DNA from 2 places in the Pseudonocardia xishanensis genome. Region 1 is predicted to be linked to the other one. Evidence: predicted binding sites of a transcription regulator. Region 1 holds the regulator's gene; the other holds the start of a gene.

Region 1 (10,410 bases):
CCGCACCATCCACCACGTCTTCCTCTACCTGGGCAACGACCAGATGGTCGAGGCGCCCTACAGCGGGCAGAACGTGCGGGTGCAGCCGGTAAATTGGGACTACGACGAGCTGGTGCCGCTGGCCACCCGCCCGGGTACCCCCGCCAACGCCGCGTGAGACGCCCCGCCCGAGACAGCCCCGCCCGAAGCCTCCCCGCCCGAACCTCCCCGCCCCCAGACAGCCCCGCCCGAGATCGAGGTCCCGCCGTGTCCCGCCCGCCCGTGCCCGCCCCCGCACCGAGGCCCCGCTCCACCACCCCGCTGGCGGACTACCTCGACCGCCCCGCCCCGGGCGCGGGCCCGGAGTACCTGGTGGTGCCGCGGTCGCTGGCCGAGGCGATGCCGCTGCGCTGGCAGCAGGTCTTCGCGGGCCTGCTCGCCGACCTGCACGACGCCTACGGCCACCTCGACTGGCCGGACTACCGCGTCGTGCCCTCGCGCTGGGAGCTGGTGCAGGACCTGGACGAACAGCAGCTCGCCGCCGCGGGGTACGTCGCGGACCTGAACGCCGAGGGCGGCCTCGAGTACCGCAGGGCGGACGGCGCGGTGGCCGGGGAGGCCGAACGGGTGCTCGCCCCCGTCGTCGATCCGCTGCCGGTTCCCGGCGAGGACGTCCCACCCCCGCGCCCCGCCCCTCCGCTGTAGGGCCGTATCCGGGTCTCTAGCGCTGGATCGAGACAGCGCGATATCACGCGATCGACCGCGCTCACGGCACGACACGTGCGGTCGTGGACCGCCGCCGGAGAAAGTTGAGTCGGGCGGGAACAACCTTCGGAGCCCGCCCGTTGGACCGGGCAGAGAGTTGAGCGAGTCAGGCTCAAGGCCGAGTTGACGGGCCGAGGCTGGACCGCAAGACTTGAGCCCGTTCCGCTCAACCGAGCGGTCACCACGAATTTCGGAGGCACCAACCATGGCTCGTGCGGTCGGCATCGACCTCGGGACCACCAACTCCGTCGTCGCCGTCCTCGAGGGCGGGGAGCCGACGGTCATCGCCAACTCGGAGGGCGCGCGCACCACCCCCTCCGTCGTGGCGTTCGCACGCAACGGCGAGGTCCTCGTAGGCCAGTCCGCGAAGAACCAGGCCGTCACCAACTCGGACCGGACCTTCCGCTCGGTCAAGCGCCACATCGGCAGCGACTGGAAGACCCCGGACATCGACGGCAAGACCTACAGCACGCAGGAGATCTCCGCGCGCGTGCTGCAGAAGCTCAAGAGGGACGCCGAGTCCTACCTCGGTGAGGAGATCACCGACGCGGTGATCACGGTCCCCGCGTACTTCGAGGACGCGCAGCGCCAGGCCACCAAGGAGGCCGGTCAGATCGCGGGCCTCAACGTCCTGCGCATCGTGAACGAGCCCACCGCGGCGGCGCTGGCCTACGGCCTGGACAAGGGCGAGACCGAGCAGACGATCCTCGTCTTCGACCTCGGCGGCGGCACGTTCGACGTGTCCCTGCTGGAGATCGGCGACGGCGTCGTGGAGGTCAAGGCCACCAACGGCGACAACCACCTCGGTGGTGACGACTGGGACGAGCGGATCGTCACCTGGCTCGTCGACAAGTTCAAGAGCAGCCAGGGCATCGACCTGACCAAGGACAAGATGGCCGGGCAGCGTCTGCGTGAGGCGGCCGAGAAGGCGAAGATCGAGCTCTCCAGCTCGAACAACGCCACCATCAACCTGCCCTACATCACGGTCGACTCGGACAAGAACCCGCTGTTCCTGGACGAGACCCTGTCGCGCGCCGAGTTCCAGCGCATCACCCAGGACCTGCTGGACCGCACCCGTGCACCGTTCAACCAGGTGGTCAAGGACGCAGGCATCTCCGTCGGCGACATCGACCACGTGGTGCTGGTCGGCGGCTCCACCCGCATGCCCGCCGTCACCGAGCTCGTCAAGGAGCTGACCGGCGGCAAGGAGCCCAACAAGGGAGTCAACCCGGACGAGGTCGTGGCCGTCGGCGCCACCCTGCAGGCCGGTGTGCTGCGCGGTGAGGTCAAGGACGTCCTCCTGCTGGACGTCACCCCGCTGTCCCTCGGCATCGAGACCAAGGGCGGCGTGATGACCAAGCTCATCGAGCGCAACACCACCATCCCCACCAAGAAGAGCGAGATCTTCACGACGGCGGACGACAACCAGCCGTCCGTGCAGATCCAGGTCTTCCAGGGCGAGCGCGAGATCGCGGCCTACAACAAGAAGCTCGGCATGTTCGAGCTGACCGGCCTGCCGCCCGCCCCCCGGGGCGTGCCGCAGATCGAGGTCTCCTTCGACATCGACGCCAACGGCATCGTGAAGGTCACCGCGATCGACAAGGGCACCGGCAAGAGCCAGGACATGACGATCACCGGCGGCTCGGCCCTGAGCAAGGACGAGATCGACCGCATGATGGCCGAGGCCGAGGCGCACGCCGCCGAGGACGCCAAGCGTCGTGAGGAGGCCGAGGTCCGCAACCAGGCCGAGACGCTGGTCTACCAGACCGAGAAGTTCCTCAAGGACAACGAGGAGAAGGTCCCGGCGGACGTCAAGGACTCCGTGACCTCCGGGCTGGACGAGGTGAAGGAGGCCCTGAAGGGCACCGACGCCGAGGCCGTCAAGTCCTCGATGGAGAAGCTCGCCACCGAGTCGCAGAAGCTCGGCCAGGCGCTCTACCAGCAGCCGGGCGCCGAGGGTGCCCCCGCCGGTGACGCCGGACCCACCCCGGACGACGGCCAGAAGGCGGACGACGACGTGGTGGACGCCGAGATCGTCGACGACGAGGAGAAGAAGGACAAGTGAGCACTCCCTACGGATCCGACCGCAGGCCGGGCCCGGAGGGGGAGCAGGAGGAGCCGGTCCGCTTCACGGACCGGCGCCGGATCGACCCCCTGACGGGGGAGGTCCGGACCCCCGGGAACACCGGGGCGGGTGGCGCCTTCCAGGGCGCCACCGCCCCGCCCGGGGCTCCGCCCACACCGGAGGCCGAGCCGGAGATCGAGCTGGAGGACCCGCGCATCGCGGACCTCGAGAAGCAGCTCGAGGAGCGCACGAACGACCTCCAGCGGGTCAACGCCGAGTACGCGAACTACCGACGCCGGGTGGACCGGGACCGGGAGGCCGTGCTGATCGGGGCGAAGGTCTCCTTCGTGTCCGACCTGCTCACCGTGTTGGACGACATCGCCCGCGCGGAGCAGCACGGCGACCTGACCGGCCCGTTCAAGTCGGTCGCGGACAAGATCGTCAACGTGGCGCGGGGGCTCGGTCTCGAGTCCTTCGCCGTGGAGGGCGAGCTGTTCGAGCCGGCCGTGCACGAGGCCGTGCAGCACGAGCCCGCCGAGGCCCCCGGCCCCACGGTCACCGTGCTCACCGCGGTGCTGCGCCAGGGTTACCGGATCGCCGACCGGGTGCTCCGCCCGGCGATGGTCACGGTGGCGGACCGGCCGGACACCGCGCCGGAGACCGAGGCCGACGCACCGGCCGCACCGACTACTGAGGACTGAGAGGAGGCGGGATGACCCAGCGGGACTGGATCGAGAAGGACTTCTACCGTGAGCTGGGCGTCTCGTCCACGGCGTCGGACTCGGAGATCAAGAAGGCGTACCGGAAGCTCGCCCGCGAGCTGCACCCGGACGCCAACCCGGGGGACGCCAAGGCGGAGGCCCGGTTCAAGGCCGTCTCCGAGGCCTACGGCGTGCTCGGCGACGCCGCGAAGCGCAAGGAGTACGACGAGACCCGCGCGCTCTTCGCGGGCGGCGGGATGCCGGGCGGCTTCGGCGGCGGGCAGGGCTTCCCGGGTGGGTTCTCCCAGGGCGGCGCCCAGGGCTTCGACCTGAACGACCTGTTCGGGCAGGCGGGCCGCGGGGGCGGCGGCGGGGCCGGTGGCCTCGGCGACCTCTTCGGCGGCCTGTTCGGCAACCGGGGCGGCGCCGGGCCCGCCCCCGGCATGCAGCGGGCCCAGCAGGGCTCGGACGTCGAGAGCTCGTTGACCATCCCGTTCGAGGACGCGGTCCGCGGCGCCACCATGACGCTGACCGTGACCTCGCCCGGGACCTGCGACACCTGCCACGGCAGCGGGGCGCGCCCCGGCACCGGCTCGCACACCTGCCGGGTGTGCGGCGGGTCCGGGTTCGTGAACCGCTCCGAGGGCGCGTTCGCGATGTCGGAGCCCTGCCGCGAGTGCCGCGGCACCGGGTCCGTGGTCGACGACCCGTGCCCCGAGTGCCACGGGGACGGCGTCAGCACCAAGGCGCGGCCGCTGACCGTCCGCATCCCCGCGGGCGTGGAGGACGGCCAGCGCATCCGGCTGGCGGGCAAGGGTGGCCCGGGGCGCTTCGGCGGCCCGGCCGGTGACCTGTACGTCAAGCTGAAGGTGACACCGCACCGGCTGTTCGGCCGATCGGCCAAGAACGGCAACGATCTCACGCTGAAGGTTCCCGTGACCTTCCCCGAGCTCGTCTCCGGTGCGACGCTGACGGTGCCCACGCTCGACTCGACGGTGTCGCTCAAGATCCCCGCGGGGACCGCGAGCGGCCGGACCTTCCGGGTCCGCGGGCGCGGGGTGCAGGCGAAGAAGGGTGCGGGCGACCTCCTCGTCACCGTCGAGGTGGCCGTGCCGCAGCGGCTGGACGACGCCGCGACCGAGGCGCTGCAGGCGTACTCGGACGCGACGAAGTCCTTCGATCCGCGGGCCGACCTGCTCGCGCGATAGGAGGAGGTGCACGATGACCGACGGGACGGGCCCGCTCCCCCCGGGAGCGAGCCAGGACACCCCTGTCTTCGTCATCTCCATCGCCGCCGAGCTCTCCGGGCTGCACGCCCAGACGCTGCGCAGCTACGACCGGCTGGGGCTGGTGAGCCCCGGCCGGTCGCCCGGCGGCGGCAGGCGCTACTCGGCGCGGGACATCGCGCTGCTCCGCGAGGTGCAGCGGCTCTCCCAGGAGGAGGGCGTGAACCTCGCCGGGGTGAAGCGGATCATCGAGCTCGAGCAGCTGGTGGACGACCTGAAGGAACGGGTGGCCCAGCTGCACGAGGAGCTCGCCGCCGCCCACGCGGCGACCGAGCAGGCGATGATGCAGGGCGGCTACCGCCGCGGCGACCTGGTCCCGGTGGACCGGGGCGCCCAGGTCGTGGTCTGGCAGCCGCGCCAACCCCGGCGCAAACCCGAGAAGTGACCTCGAACGGCACCCGAGAGGGTGCCGTTCGCGCGTTCAGGCCTGCTGCGCGGCGGCGCCGTAGAGCGACACGAGCTGGTTGCCGAACAGCAGGGTGTCGATCGGCCCGAGCAGGAGCGTGACGAGCGCGCCGAGCCGCGGGTGCTTCTCGGTGAACGACAGCGCGTCCCCGGTCTCGTGGTCGAGGCTCAGCTCGCCATCCGCGAAGCGGTGCACCACCGCCGCGGCCCGCACCTGCACCGAGTCCAGAGCGGACAGCGCTGCCAGTGCGGCGGCGGGCTCGGTCCCGGTGATCACGACGACGTTCTCGGCCATGGACCGACGCTACCGCCGCGACACCGTGCCGCGCCCGACGGACCGTGCCGCCGGCCCGCGCCGTCGGATCTGCGCCGTCGGTCGTGCGCCGGACCTGCGCCGCGCCACCGGACCGTCACGCCGGACCCTGGCCGCCGGGTCGGGCCGCGGTGCGTCGCGCCTGCAGGCCGATCACCGCGGCACCGAGCAGGGGCACGGCGGCGAGCACCGACCATGCCACCACCGGCGGGGCGACTGCGGGATCCAGCAGCGCTCCCACCACCGTGCTGCCCACCAGCACCGCCACCCCGCCCGCCGAGGCGACCACCCCGAAGTAGGCGCCGAGCCGCCGCTCCCCGGCCAGCCGCGGGACGAGGTCCTGGGCGATCGGGACCGCCAGCATCTGGCCCGCGGTGAGCAGGACCACGAACGCGACGGACGGCCAGAGCGCCGCCGCGGGCAGCGCCGCCGCCACCACCGCGAACCCCAGCGCCATCAGACAGAAGCCGAGGACGAGCGCACGGACGCCGCGCGCATGGTCCGCTCCGCCTCCGCCGGACCGCCGCGCCCAGCGCGTCACCGGCAGCTGGCCCGCGATCACCAGTACCGAGGCGACCACGAAGAGCCAGCCCAGGGCCCCCGGCGACCCGACCCGGGAGAGCTCGGCGGGCAGCGCCAGGTAGAGCTGGTTGTAGCAGAGGAGGGAGGCCGAGTAGCCCGCCGCGAAGGCGAGGAACCGGCGGTTGGCCATCACCTCCCGCCAGCCCGCGAGGACCGGTTCCCCGGCGTGCGCGCCCGGCCGCCGCGGCAGCCAGACCAGGTGCCCGAGCAGGATCAGCACGAACACGCCTGCGGCGGTCAGGCACGCCAGCCGGAAGTCGACGAGCAGGAGCGCGGTGCCCACCAGCGGCCCGACGACCGTCCCGACCTGCCCGCTCACGGCGAACATGGCGAACACGTCCGCTCGCGTGATCTCCCCGTCCGCCTCCAGCCCGCCCGCCTCGCGGGCGATCGAGGACTCGACGGCGGGCGAGAACAGCGCGGCGGCGAAGCCGGTGAGCAGCGCCCCGGCGACCACCCCGGCCAGGGTGTCGGACAGGCCGAGCAGCACGAAGCCCAGCACGCGCAGCACACAGCCCGTCAGCACGACGGGCTTCGCGCCCCACCGGTCCGCCAGGGCGCCCCCGACCACGAACAGCCCCTGCTGGCTGAACGTCCGCAGCCCCAGCACGAGCCCGACCGTGCCGCCCGCGAGCGCGAGGTCGTCGATGAGGTGTACCGCGAGGTACGGCAGCACCATGTAGAAGCCGACGTTGAAGGCCAGCTGGGTGCCGACCAGCAGGCGCATGACGGGCGGCAGCCTGCCGAAGCCTGCCAGTGCGCCGAGGCGGCGCAGACCGGTCGGTGCGGCGGGATCGGGCATAATCGCCTAGTAGTAGCATCTGCATCTCACTTGTGACAGTGCCTGTGCTGTGGCATCCATGCAGGTCCACGCACATCATTGACAGTCCGTTCAGATGAACGCACGATCATCCGCGGCCCTGATCCCGATCCCCGAGAGGCCTGCGATGCGCACCCCGAAGCGGTTCCTGGCCGCCGTGGCCCTCGTCGGCCTGCTCGCAGGTTGCGGAGGCGGAGCGGCGCCCACGGGTGCCCCCGTGGCGGACGGTGAACTGCGGCTGGCCGCACAGTTCGCCCCCCGCTCCGGCTACGGGATGGACACCGACGACGCCTTCGTCGTCGCCCAGCTCGGCGCCACCGAGGCGCTGGTCAGGGCCGGGTCGGACGGCACGGCGCAGCCCGGCCTGGCGACCTCCTGGGAGCAGCGGGGCGCGACGTGGCGGTTCACCCTGCGTCCCGGCGTCACCTTCCACGACGGCACCCCGCTCACCCCCGCAGCCGTGGTGAACGCCCTCACCTGGGTCGCGGGGGTCTCCGCTCCGCCGCGGGCGATCCGTGGCATCGGGCTGCAGGCCGCCGAGGCGGGGTTGGACGCCGTCACCGTGACGACCACCACGCCGGACCCGATCCTCCCCCTGCGGCTGAGCAGCGTGAACACCGCGATCCTGGCGCCCTCGGCCTACACCGGCGGGCCGCCGTCGGTGATCGGCACCGGGACCGGGCCCATGCGCCTGGTCACCACCGACGGCACCCAGCAGGCGACCCTCGAGCGCCACGACGCCTACTGGGGCGGTCGGTCCCAGCTCGCGCGGGTCAGCGTGCGGTACGTCACCGATCCGGCGGCGCGCGCGCTGGCGCTGCGGGCCGGGGACGTGGACGTCGCCCAGGGGCTGCCGGAGTCCGCGCTCCTGGAGTTCAGCCCCGGCACGGGCTACGACGACCAGGCCGTGGCCGCGCCGCGCACCGTGTCGCTGATGCTGAACCAGAAGGGCGTGTTCGCCGACCTCCGGGTCCGGCAGGCCGTCGAGAAGGCGCTGGATCGGACCGCGCTCGCCGAGCAGGCGCTGGCCGGATCGGCGCTGCCTGCGCGCGAGCTCTTCGGGCCCGCGGTCGCGTGGGGGAGTCAGGAGCCGCCGCCCGCACCGGACGTCCCGGGTGCGAGGGCCCTGCTCGCGCAGGCCGGGTCCCCGCAGCTCACCGTGCGTCTGCAGACCTACCCGAACCGGCCCGAGCTGCCGACACTGGCGACGGCGGTGCAGGGGATGCTCCGCGAGGTCGGGATCGACGCACGGATCCAGATCGGCGAGTACGGCCCGCAGGAGCCCGCGCTGCTGGCGGGGGACTACGACATGTTCCTGCTGTCCCGCAACTACCTCACCGACGTCCCGGACGCCGGGTCCACCCTGGTCAGCGACTACTCCTGCGCGGGTTCGTACAACATCAACCAGTACTGCTCACCCGAGTTCGACGCGCTGCTGGGGCCGCTGGCGGCCACCGGCGACCCGGCAGGGCGGCAGGAGGTCTTCCGCGCCGCCGCCGCCAGGCTGACCGCCGACGTCGTCGGCGTGCCGCTGGTGCACTCGCAGGAGAACGCGGTGGCCAGAGGGGTCTCGGGCTTCGTCGTGGACCCGCTGTCCAAGCAGCTCGTCACTCCCGAGCTCACCCGCACGTCGTAGATGGGTGGTGTCCTGGCGCGCCGCTTGCTCGCCGCGCCGTGCGCGCTCGTCGTCGCCGCGCTGCTGATCTTCCTGCTGCCGCGGGTCGCCGGCGTCGACACCGTGCGGTCGGTGCTGCGCGGCCGGGTCGCGGAGGCCGAGCCCGATCCGGAGGTCGCCGCCCGGGTGAGCGCGGAGCTCGGCCTGGACCGCTCGTGGGTCGAGCAGTTCCTGCGCTGGCTGGGGCACGCCCTGACCGGTGACCTCGGGATCTCCTTCGCCACCCGGACCGCGGTCGCCCCCCGGGTCGGCGCCGCGCTCGAGGTCTCGGCGGTGCTGGCCGCGCTCACGCTGCTGGTCGCGGGGCTCGTGGGGATCCCGCTGGGGGTCCGGGCCGCGCGCCGCCCGGGTGGGCTCGCCGACCGCGCGGTCACCGGGTTCTCCGTGCTCGGCGTGGCGGTGCCGGAGTTCGTGCTGGCCCCGGTGCTGGTCCTGCTGCTCGCGATCGCCGTCCCCCTGCTCCCGGCGACGGGCTGGGGCGCCCCCGGGCAGGCCGTCCTGCCCGTGCTCACCCTCGCCGCCTTCCCCACCGCGCTGGCCGCGCAGCTCACCCGCGCCGAGACGCTCGACGCCCTCGGCCGACCGCATGTCGCCGTCGCCCTCGCCAAGGGGATAGGCGCCTCGCGGCTGGTCTGGCGGCACGGGGCGCGGCTCGCCCTGACCGGGGTGACGGCTCTGTCCGGGATGTTCTTCGCGGGGCTGCTCGGCGGGGCCGTGGTCGTCGAGGTGTCCTTCGGGATCCCCGGGCTCGGCAGGCTGCTCTACGACGCCGTGTCGGGCCAGGACCTGCCGATGCTGCAGGCCGGGCTGCTCGCCGTCGTCGCGGTGGCGGTGGTCGGCGGGATCGGCGCCGAGCTGCTGCAGCTCGCCCTCGATCCGGTTGCACGCAGCGAGGCGGAGTCGTGAGGCGTGCGCCCGTCCTGGTGGTGGTCCTGTTCGTGGTCGCCGCCCTCCTCCCACTCGACGCCCTGACAACGGACCTGGCCGACCGCTTCGCCGGGCCGTCCCTCGCCCATCCCCTCGGCACCGACAACCTGGGTCGGGACGTCCTCGCCCGGCTGGTGGTCGGCACCCGGCTCTCGGTCTGGTTCACCCTCGGGGCGACGCTGCTCTGCGCGGTGACCGGGACCCTGTTGGGGCTGCTCGCGGGCTACGCGGGCGGGGTCGCGGGCCAGGCCCTCCAGCGCGTGCTCGACGTGCTCGTGGCCATCCCCACGATCATCGTCGGCCTGGTCGTGGCGGCGGTGCGCGAGCCCGGCACGGGCACCCTGCTGATCGCGGTCCTGCTCACCGGCTGGACGCCCTTCGCGCGGCTGGCCTACCAGCTCACCCTGCGCGAACGTGCCCGCGAGTACGTCGAGGGGGCGGTCGCGCTGGGTGCCGGACCCGGGCGGATCACGCTGGTCCACATCCTGCCGAACGCGATCCGCCCGCTCGCCGCGCACGCCTGCCTGCGGTTCGCGAACGTGCTGCTCTCGCTGGCCGGGCTGTCGTTCCTGGGGCTCGGCGCGCCGCCGCCGACCCCCGAGTGGGGCGCGATGCTCGCGGAGGGGCGGCAGTACCTGTTCGCCGCGCCGCAGCTGGTGCTGGTGCCCGCGGTGGCCGTCGTCGGGACGGCGCTGCTGGTCACCCTGCTCGGGCGGCGACTGGAGCGGCGGTGGTCCGGCAGCTAGGGTGCTGTTGCAAAGTACTTGCGAGAGAGGGTCCGGATGGCGGTCACGAGCGCAGGCGGACGGCGGAGCGGCGAGGTCCGGCCGGAGTGGAAGGACACCCTCGGAGGGGTGGGTGTCGTTCCTCCGGTCGTCACGGACCTGCGGGC
Region 2 (10,410 bases), on a different contig from region 1:
CGGGATCGTCACGGTGCTCAAGGACGACGTCGTGCAGGACCTCATCGAGCAGGTCCTGGTGCGCAAACTGCTGGAGAAGGAGGTCGGGCCGCCGCTCGGCAAGCTCCTCGAGGGCGTGCTCACCGACGGGGCTCACCGCCACCTCGTCGACCTGGTGTGCGACCGCGCCTACGACTGGGTCACCGCGAACCAGGAGATGGTGATGCGGGTCGTCCACGACCGGGCGCCCATGTGGACCCCCCGGTTCCTCGACGACATGATGGCCGACAAGCTGTTCACCGAGATCCAGGGCTACGCGTGGGCCGTGAAGACCGATCCCGAGCACCCGCTGCGGCACGCCGTGGACAGGTTCCTCGAGGAGTTCGCGAAGGACCTGCAGAGCGACCCGAAGACCATCGCGCGGGCCGAGCAGGTCAAGGTGCAGGTCGTCGAGCACCCGGACGTCCAGAAGTTCATCGGTCAGGCCTGGGGCGTGGCGAAGGGGATGATCCTCGACGCCGCCGCGGACCCGTCGAGCGAGCTGCGCGGCCGGGTGCGGGACGGGCTGATGGCCCTGGGCGCGCGGATGGCCGAGGACGTCGAGCTGCGCAGCAGGCTGGACGGCTGGCTGGCCGACGCGGCCGGGTACGTCGTGCGGCACTACCGCGGCGAGATCACCACACTGATCACGGACACGGTCGCGAAGTGGGACGCCGAGGAGACCAGCCGGAAGATCGAGCTGCAGGTGGGCCGGGACCTGCAGTTCATCCGGATCAACGGCACCGTCGTCGGCGCCCTCGCGGGCCTGGTCATCTACACGGTGTCGCAGCTGGTCTTCTGACTCTCGGGCGGCCCGGGAGTCACCGAGGGGCACTCGGCCCGCCAGGTGTCAGAGGGCCGCGCCGACCGCCAGGCCGAGGCCCGCTGCGCCGAGGCCGGCGAGGACCGATCCCACCGCGTTCGCGACGGCGAGGGGTCGGGAGAGGTGCACCGTCTCCCAGCCGAACGTGGAGTACGTGGTGAGCGCCCCGCAGAAGCCGGTGCCGATCAGAGCCGTGAGCCACGGGCTCGCGGCCGCACCCGTCACCAGCCCGAGCACGAACGACCCCGCGACGTTCACCGCGAACGTCCCCCAGGGGAAGCCGGTGCGGTGCCGGGACTGGACCAGCCGGCCCGTCAGATAGCGGGCGGGGGCGCCGACCGCCGCGCCCAGCACCACCATCAGCGGAACCATCGCGCCACCCGCATCCCCGCCCAGGTCGCGACCAGCGCCGCGAGCAGGGACCCGGCCAGGTAGAGCACTCCGAGGCCGACCCGCCCGCCGAGCAGCAGACGTTGGGCGTCCACCGCGTAGGTGGAGAAGGTGGTGAACCCGCCGAGCACACCGGTGGCGAGGAACGGCCGCAGCAACGGGTTCGTCCGGCGCGAGGTCACGACCTCCAACAGCGCGCCGATCGCCAGGCACCCCACGACGTTGATCAGGAACGTGCCGGGTGCGCCGGGGAGCGCGAGTCCCACCGCCCAGCGCGCCAGCGCGCCGAGCGCCCCGCCCGCGGCGACCGCCACGACGGCGCGGCCCTGTCCGCGCAACACCTCGGTGGTCACCGGCGGAGCCTATCTGAATCGTGGCGGAGACCACTCCACCAGCGCAAGCACACTGCTTGCAGGAGCTAGCAGTGGTGCGTACCGTCGAAGGTGTCCGGGGAGGTAGGGATGTCCGAGCACGGCGAGGGTCCCACCGAGCGGATCAACCAGGCCGTCGGCCAGGTCGGTCACGTGGTGGAGAAGACCGTCGACGACATCGGCTCCTACATCCGTGCCCAGCGCGAGTCGGCACAGGTCTCCCTGCGTCAGCTCGCCCGGACGGCAGGCGTGAGCAACCCGTACCTCAGCCAGATCGAGCGTGGGCTGCGCACACCGTCGGCAGAGATCCTGCAGCAGATCGCGAAGGGACTGCGGATCTCCGCGGAGGCGCTCTACGTCAAGGCGGGGATCCTCGAGGAGCGGCCGACCGGCGTCGTCACCGACGCCGTGCTCACCGATCCGCACCTCACCGAGCGGCAGAAGCAGGTCCTGCTCGACATCTACCAGTCATTCCGGCGCGAGAACGAGCCGGGCGAATCGACAGAACAGGGAGAGTGATCATCATGGCCGTGTCGCTGCCGACCGCCGCGGACGTCCGCAAGGTCCGCGAGCAGGCCGCCAAGTCCGCCGCCGAGCAGGTCGAGGTCGTCAAGACCCCGGCGCTGGCCGTGCTGGGTGCCGGGGAGTACGCGTACTCCACGATCCTGGGCGCGTACACCACCGCCAAGGAGAAGGCCGCCGCGCGGGCCGAGGCCGCGCAGAAGTTCGCCTCGGAGCTGCCGAGCGAGGTCGAGGGCCTGCGCTCGAAGCTGAGCACCGACGAGCTGCGCAAGCTGGTCGACTCGTTCCGGACCCAGGCGGAGAAGTACTACACCGACCTCGCCAAGCACGGTGAGTCCACCTGGGGCACGCTGCGCAAGCAGCCGCAGGTCAAGCAGGCCCTCAGCTCCGTCGAGGAGTTCACCGGCAAGCTGGACGCGCGGGTCGACTCGCTCGTCGACGACGCGCACGACGTCGCGGAGAAGGCCCTCTCCACGCTGACCACGCAGACGCGCTCGGTCGGCGAGAAGGTCGCCGTCCGCACCCGGAAGGTCGCCGACGAGGCCGCCGAGACCATCACCGAGGTCACCTCGGAGGTCTCCGAGACCGTCGCCGAGGCCGGTGAGGATGCGGCGAAGGCCGTCGACGAGGCCGGTGACGAGGCCGCCGCCACCACGCGCAGCACCACCCGCCGCGCGGCGAACCGCACCGCCCCGGCGAAGACCACGCCGAAGACCGCCACCCGCAAGCCCGCGGCGCGTCGTACGAGCACCGACAAGACCCCGCCGAAGTCCTCCTGATCCCAGGAGATCCCCAGGCGCACACCGGCCCCGGAGCAGCTGCTCCGGGGCCGGTGGTGTGTCGGTGCTGTGTCGTAGGGCGTGCGGGTATGTCCTGATCCGGGAGACCCACGTAGTCTGGCGCGGTGAACGTGTTCACCATGCTCGACCGGCTGGTGCTGTTCGTCATCGGCATCGTGGTCGCGGTGTGCGCGGGGTACGCCTTCGTGCACGCCATCCGTCAGCGTGCCGATGCGTTCCAGGCCGCCAGCAAGCTCACCAAGAACGCGTGGCTCGGCATCACCGGTGCCGCCGCGCTGTTCCTGCTGGTCATCCCCCTGTTCGGGGTCATCTCCACGCCGAGCCTGTACGGCGTGATCATGTCCTTCCAGGGCCTGCGCAGCGAGCTCACCCTCTTCTGGCTGGCCGGCACGGTCGCCATGCTCGTCTACCTGGTGGACGTGCGCCCCGCCGTCGTCGCCGCGTCCCGGGGTGGCAACGGCTGGTGAGTGTGCTCGGCACCCTGGCCGCGGTCCCCGTGGGCGAGCGGCCGGAGCTGCTCGCCGAGCCCGTCGCGAAGGCGGTCGCGGGTCTGCCCGGCATCCTCGTCGCGGAGATCGATCCCGAGCTCGCCGACACGGCCGCGTTCTGCGAGGCCTACGCCTCCCCGCCGGAGTTCTCGGCGAACTGCGTGGTGGTCTCCGGCAAGCGGGAGGGGCAGGTCCGGTTCGCCGCCTGCCTGGTCCTGGCGACCACCCGCGCGGACGTGAACGGCGTGGTCAAGCGGCGGTTGGACGTCCGCAAGGCCAGCTTCGCCCCGATGGACCTGGCGGTGGAGCTCACCGGCATGGAGTACGGCGGCATCACCCCGCTCGGCCTCCCCGCGGACTGGCCGCTGCTGGTCGCCCCGGAGGTCGCCGCCGCCGAGGCCGTGGTCATCGGCAGCGGGATCCGGGGCTCGAAGCTGGCGGTGCCGGGTGCCCTGCTCGCGGGCCTGCCGGGCGCCGAGGTCGTCGAGAACCTGGCGAGATGAACGTCGGTGTCGTTCGATCATCGTCGTGACGACACCGAGGTTCATGTCGACAGCTGGGCGGCGAGGCGGAGGGCCAGTGCGGCGGTGGTGAGGCTGGGGTTCGCGGCCGGGGAGCTCGGCAGGACCGAGTTGTCGCAGGCGTAGAGGTCCGGGATGCCGTGGAAGGCCAGGTCCGGGTCCACGACGCTCGCCGCCGGGTCCGTGCCCATCCGCAGTGTCCCGACCTCGTGGGCGACCCCGCCCAGCAGCGCGTCCTGCAGACCCGGGCCGCCCGCCTCGCCGAGGATCGGTTGGGCACCGAGGCCGGTGAGCAGGTCCGCGACGAGCCGGTCCGCCTCGGCGAGATCGGTGGCGGGCGGCGCCACCCGTTCCAGCACCAGCCGGGCCCGGGTCGCGGGATCGGGGCCCTGCAGCGTCACCGCGTTGCCCGGGGCCAAGGCGGCGGGGAAGAGCACCACGACCTCGCACTCCGTCCAGCCCGCGCGCACCGCGCGCTCGCGCTCGAGGTTGGTCGGGTCGACGTAGCGGGACTGGTTCAGGTTCGCCCCGATCTCGACGACCATCAGGAACCCGTGCGCGCCGGGCGCCGCGGCCGGGTGCCGCAGGGCGATCTTCGCGGACTCGCCCGGCCCGATGCCGAGCGAGCCCGGTGGCAGCGCGAAGTGCCGGAAGCGGATCGTGTGGTCGGTGATCCCGCGGCCGATGAGCGGGTTCGGCAGGCCGGAGAGCAGGGCGATCTTCGCGGACTCGATCGTGCCCGCGGCCAGCACGGTCCTCCGCCCGCGGTAGGTGCGCGGCCTGCCCGCGAGCAGGTCCCAGCTGTGCACCAGGCCGGGCTCGACACGCTGCACGGCGTGGTGCAGGTTGACCTGGGGCTTGCCGGTCCAGCGCGTCGGCGGAGACCGCGAGCAGCCGGTCCTCGAGCAGGAGGTCGGCCGTCGAGAAGTACCCCGCGGGGACGCCGAGTGCGCTCGCCCCGCGGTACTGCACGGCCACGGGCGCGTGCTCGGCGACGAACCCCGGCACCAGCGCCTCGACCGCGGCGCGGGCCTTCTCCTGGAAGGCGTCCCGCTCCGGCGCGACGACGTTGAGCGCCCGCTCGGCGGCCGCGTACCCGCCCTGTTCCAGCGAGTCCCGCACGACCGCGGGCCAGCCCGCGAACTCCCACGGCGCCATCCGCGGCACCAGCCCGCCCCAGAACAGCGACCGGCCGCCGAGGGCGAACGCGTGCCCGGCGTCGACGGCGGGTGAGTCCGTCTCGTAGCTGCGCACCTTGAACTCGTCCCACAACGACCACACGTGCTTGGCGAAGGCGCCGATCCGCAGCTGCCGGGCGAGGTTGCCGACGTGGGTGGGGAACAGGTACGAACCGGCCTCCAGGACCAGGACGTCCTGCCCGGCCCTGGCCAGCCGGGACGCCAGCAGGCCGCCGCCCATCCCGGATCCGACGACCACGACGTCGTACTCGTGGTCGGGGTCGGTGTTGCGCGGGAAGAAGCGCTGCGCCACCGAACCGGTCTCGACGGTGAGGCCCTCGGGCTCGGCGAACGCGACGTCGGTGAAGTCCGCCCCGGCCGCGAGCTCGGCCCGGGTGAGCCGGGTGACCGGCCCCAGCCTGCCCGGGGTGAGCACGAACCGGAAGGCGATGCCCGCCGGGAACTGCGCCTCGTCGATCTCGAAGGTCCAGGCACCGTCGGTGTAGTCGCCGCCGCGGTCCAGCTGCCACTGCGGGGCCCAGCGCAGCACGACGAGCCGGTCCGGTGCGAGGTCCTCGGTGACGAGGCGGATCACTCCCATGCACGAGGAGAGCGCTCCGCCCGTCCGGTGATACCCGGGAGTCCGGGGCCACCCGGTACTGAGCCGGTCCCCGGACAGCAGCGTCCCCGCCTGCTTGACGTGCCGGAGCTCCGGCCCGGACACGGCGGCCGCGAAAGCGACCTCGGGCTGCCGGGCGAGCGCACGGCCTGCGCTCGTGAGCTCCGCCGGGTGCACACGCAGCAGGAGGTTCGCCCGAGCGTGGTAGCCCAGCGCGGCCGCGGCGATCTCGACATCGATGTGGACCACGCGGCGGTCGATCAGCATCTCCAGGCGGCGGGCCGCGCGTCCGGGCGTGAGGCCGGTCGCGGCGGCGATCTCCACCAGGCCGGCGCGGCCGTCCGCGGCGAGGACGTCGAGCACCGACTCGTCCTCGGGCGGGGTGACCTGAGTATCCTCGACTCAAGGTTCCGGTGTTCGCTCCGGGAGGAATTACTTGAGCGCTGGAATGAGCCTTGCGCTGTAAGCGTTGGTCGGGACATGACACAGACGCTGAAGCTGCCGGTGCTTCCGCTGACCGACTCGGTGGTGCTGCCCGGCATGGTGGTTCCCGTCCGGCTCGACGCGCCGGAGGTTCAGGCTGCGGTCGATGCCGCAGAAGGCAAGAAGGTGCTGGTCGTGCCCCGGCTCGACGGCAAGTACGCCGCGATCGGTGTGGTCGCGGTCCTCGAACAGATCGGCAGGCTCCCGAGTGGGGAGCGGGCCGCCGTCGTCCGCGGTGAGACGCGGGCGCGCATCGGTTCCGGTGTGACCGGACCCGGTTCGGCCCTGTGGGTCGAGGCCGAGACGGTGGAGGAGTCCCCCGTCACCGGCCGCACCCAGGAGCTGGCCAAGGAGTACAAGGCGCTCGTCGTCTCGATCCTCCAGCAGCGTGGCGCCTGGCAGATCATCGACGGCGTCCAGCAGATCACGGACCCGTCCGAGCTCGCCGACACGGCGGGCTGGAACCAGTGGCTCGACGTCGAGCACAAGTCGCAGCTGCTCGCGGAGACCGACGTGACCCGTCGGCTGGAGCTGCTGCTGGAGTGGACGAAGGCGCACGTCGCCGAGCAGGAGGTCTCCGAGAAGATCGCCGGGGACGTCCGCGAGGGCATGGAGAAGCAGCAGCGCGAGTTCCTGCTCCGCCAGCAGCTCGCCGCCATCCGCAAGGAGCTGGGAGACGACGACCCCGAGGGCGAGGCGGACTACCGCCAGCGCGTCGAGGCGGCGGACCTCCCCGAGGACGTCCGCAAGGCCGCGCTGACCGAGGTCGGCAAGCTGGAGCGGGCGTCCGACCAGAGCCCCGAGTCCGGCTGGATCCGGACCTGGCTCGACACGATCCTGGACATCCCCTGGTCCGAGACGACGGTCGATCAGGACGATCTCGTTGAGGCTCGGCGGATCCTGGATGCCGACCACGCGGGCCTGGACGACGTCAAGGAGCGGCTGATCGAGTTCCTGGCCGTCCGGTCGCGGCGCACCCGCAAGGGGCTGGACACCATCGGTGGCCGCGGCTCCGGTGCGGTGCTCGCGCTCGTCGGCCCGCCCGGCGTCGGCAAGACGTCGCTCGGTGAGTCCGTGGCGCACGCGCTCGGCCGCAAGTTCGTCCGCGTCGCCCTCGGTGGCGTCCGCGACGAGGCGGAGATCCGCGGGCACCGGCGCACCTACGTCGGCGCGCTGCCCGGCCGCATCGTCCGCGCGATCCGCGAGGCGGGCTCGATGAACCCCGTCGTGCTGCTGGACGAGATCGACAAGGTCGGCAGCGACTACCGCGGCGACCCGTCCGCGGCCCTGCTCGAGGTGCTCGACCCGGCGCAGAACCACACGTTCCGCGACCACTACATCGAGGTGGACCTGGACCTGTCCAACGTGCTCTTCCTCGCCACCGCGAACGCCTACGACACCATCCCCGGCCCGCTGCTGGACCGCATGGAGGTCGTGACGCTCGACGGCTACACGGAGGCCGAGAAGATCGCGATCGCCCGCGACCACCTGCTCCCGCGGCAGATCGACCGCGCCGGACTGGCGGCCGAGGACGTCGAGTTCTCCGAGGTCGCGCTCGGCATGATCGCCGCCGAGTACACCCGCGAGGCGGGGGTGCGGCAGCTGGAGCGGGGCCTGGCGAAGGTCCTGCGCAAGGTCGCCGTCGGCCTCGACTCGGGGGAGGAGGCGCCGATCCACGTCGACGCCGAGACCCTGGTCAAGTACCTGGGCCGGCCGAAGTTCACCCCGGAGTCGGCGGAGCGCACCTCCGTCCCGGGCGTGGCGACCGGCCTGGCCGTGACCGGCGCGGGCGGGGACGTCCTGTTCATCGAGGCCACCTCGATGGACGGCGACCCCGGCCTGATGATCACCGGTCAGCTCGGCGAGGTGATGACCGAGTCCGTCTCGATCGCGCTGAGCTACCTGCGGTCGAAGGGCCTGGCGGGCGACCTGGCGTCGAAGAAGCTGCACGTGCACGTCCCCGCGGGCGCGGTCCCGAAGGACGGCCCGTCGGCAGGCGTCACGATGACGACGGCGCTCGCGTCGCTCGCCAGCGGACGCCCGGTCAAGTCGTCGGTCGGCATGACCGGTGAGGTCACGCTGCAGGGCAAGGTGCTCCCGATCGGCGGGGTCAAGCAGAAGCTGCTGGCCGCGCACCGGGCGGGCCTGACGGACGTGATCATCCCGAAGCGCAACGAGCCCGACCTGGACGACCTGCCGGAGTCGGTGCGCGGTGAGCTGCGGGTGCACCCCGTCGCCGACGTCAGCGAGGTCCTGGAGATCGCTCTGGAGCCGGTCTCCGAGCGCGTCTGACACACGGCCACGGCGCCCCCACCCGATCCGGGTGGGGGCGCCGTTCGCGTCGGCACCGGACCCTGCCGGTCGGCCGAGGGGTCGGGAACTGCGTACAGCCGCCCACCCCCGAACGGGTGCACCCTCGTCGTCCGGACGACCGGGAGGAGCCCGTCATGACCAGCACGGCACCGAGCGACGTCGAGGACCTTCGCCGGGTGATGACCGGCCCCGTGTTCACGCCGGACGATGCGGACTACGACGAGGTCCGCAAGGTCCTGAACGCCGACATCGACCTCCGGCCCGCCGTCGTCGCGCGCTGTGCGGGCGTCGACGACGTGGTCACCGCGGTCCGGTACGCGCAGCGGAACGGTCTCGAGATCGCCGTGCGCAGCGGCGCTCACAACTTGGCGGGCCTCTCGTCCGTCGAGGACGGTCTCGTCGTCGACCTGAGCGGGATGCGCTCCGTCGAGGTCGACCCGGTCGCCCGCCGCGCCCGGGTTCAGGGCGGAGCGCTCCTCGCGGACCTGGACGCCGCGACGCAGGAGTACGGCCTGGCGGTGCCTTCGGGGCTGGTGGGGCACACGGGGGTCGGCGGTCTCACGCTCGGCGGCGGCATGGGATGGCTGACCCGCAAGGCGGGACTGGCGATCGACAACCTGGTCTCGGCCGAGATCGTCGTCGCGGACGGGTCCGTCCTGCGGCTGTCGGAGTCCGAGAACGCGGACCTGTTCTGGGCGATCCGCGGCGGCGGGGGCAACTTCGGTGTGGTCACCGAGTTCGAGTTCCGGCTGCACGAAGCCGGCCCCATGGTGCAGTTCGGGATGCTGCTGTGGCCGCTCGAGCAGGGCATGCCTGCCTTGCGGGCGCTGCGGGAGGTCGTGGCCGATCTGCCGCCGGAGGTCAACGCCATGATCGCCGGCCTGTCCGTGCCTCCGGTGCCGTTCGTGGCCGACGAGCATCACGGCATGCCCGCCGTCGGTGCGATCCTGGTCGGCTTCGGCTCCGACGAGGAGTTCGAGAGCGTCGCGAACCGGATCAGGCAGGCCCTGCCGCCGCTGATCGACGCGGTCATGCCTCTGCCGTACACCGCCCTGCAGTCCCTGTTCGACGACGCCAACGGCTGGGGCAAGTACTTCTACGAGAAGTCCTGTCGCCTGCCGGACTTCACCGACGAGGCCATCGAGGTGATCCTGGAGCAGATGCCGCGGCGGGCTTCCGCGGAGTCCGTGTTGCTGAGCTACCGCCTCGATGCCGCCTACTCGGCGGCGTCCGAGGACGCGACGGCGTTCGGGGGGACCCGCGAGCCCCACTACGCAGTGTTCCTCATCGGCATCTCCTCCGATCCCGCTCTGCTCCCCGCCGAACGTGCCTGGGCGAGGAGCCTCTGGGAGGGTCTGCGCCCGGCCTCGCTCGGCATCGGGACCTACATCAACGGCATGACCGAGCCGGAACCGGAACGCGTCCTGGCCAGCTACGGCCGGGACAAGCACGCACGGCTCGCGGAGATCAAGGGCCGCTACGACCCCGGCAACGTGTTCCACCGCAACGCCAACATCAAGCCTGCGTAGCCTGCTCGGGTGCAGGTGACGTCGAACGCGTCGTCCGGGTAGGGCAGCTCCTGCGGGTCGGAGTCGTACGGGCCGGTCAGTGGAAGACGACCGTCTTGTTCCCGTGTACCAGTACTCGGTCCTCGAGGTGCCAGCGCAGCCCCCTGGCCAGGACGAGACGCTCGATGTCCCGCCCGCGCCGCACCATGGTCGCCACGGTGTCGCCGTGGTCCACCCGGATGACGTCCTGCTCGATGATCGGGCCCGCGTCGAGGTCCGCGGTGGCGTAGTGGCAGGTGGCGCCGATCAGCTTGACGCCTCGCTGGTGTGCCTGGTGGTACGGCCGGGCACCCATGAACGAGGGCAGGAAGCTGTG

Evidence for each region. Region 1 encodes HspR, which represses chaperone genes until heat shock. Its sites were predicted from a motif close to ANNTTGAGTNNNNNNNACTCAANNT; they were not measured.
Region 2: lon (endopeptidase La) is a predicted target of HspR. The motif match lies at 6,115-6,139, and genes of this name have one in related genera.

Annotation. Positions count from the first base shown of each region.
Region 1 covers NZ_BAABGT010000024.1:49,107-59,516, reverse strand. Annotated here, with positions in the region: gene ABD993_RS07680 (C40 family peptidase) at 1-157, shown strand, start outside; gene ABD993_RS07675 (hypothetical protein) at 247-684, shown strand; gene dnaK (molecular chaperone DnaK) at 950-2,809, shown strand; gene grpE (nucleotide exchange factor GrpE) at 2,806-3,510, shown strand; gene ABD993_RS07660 (DnaJ C-terminal domain-containing protein) at 3,522-4,718, shown strand; gene ABD993_RS07655 (heat shock protein transcriptional repressor HspR) at 4,732-5,181, shown strand; gene ABD993_RS07650 (hypothetical protein) at 5,218-5,496, opposite strand; gene ABD993_RS07645 (MDR family MFS transporter) at 5,612-6,898, opposite strand; gene ABD993_RS07640 (ABC transporter substrate-binding protein) at 6,993-8,552, shown strand; gene ABD993_RS07635 (ABC transporter permease) at 8,553-9,497, shown strand; gene ABD993_RS07630 (ABC transporter permease) at 9,494-10,264, shown strand; gene ABD993_RS07625 (TauD/TfdA family dioxygenase) at 10,373-10,410, shown strand, end outside.
Region 2 covers NZ_BAABGT010000004.1:101,009-111,418, reverse strand. Annotated here, with positions in the region: gene ABD993_RS01645 (DUF445 domain-containing protein) at 1-820, shown strand, start outside; gene ABD993_RS01640 (fluoride efflux transporter FluC) at 869-1,213, opposite strand; gene ABD993_RS01635 (fluoride efflux transporter FluC) at 1,201-1,584, opposite strand; gene ABD993_RS01630 (helix-turn-helix domain-containing protein) at 1,693-2,121, shown strand; gene ABD993_RS01625 (hypothetical protein) at 2,133-2,903, shown strand; gene ABD993_RS01620 (DUF2516 family protein) at 3,029-3,391, shown strand; gene ABD993_RS01615 (YbaK/EbsC family protein) at 3,388-3,915, shown strand; gene ABD993_RS01610 (GMC oxidoreductase) at 3,957-4,766, opposite strand; partial or broken gene ABD993_RS37050 (hypothetical protein) at 5,317-6,054, opposite strand; gene lon (endopeptidase La) at 6,211-8,505, shown strand; gene ABD993_RS01595 (FAD-binding oxidoreductase) at 8,661-10,055, shown strand; gene purU (formyltetrahydrofolate deformylase) at 10,132-10,410, opposite strand, start outside.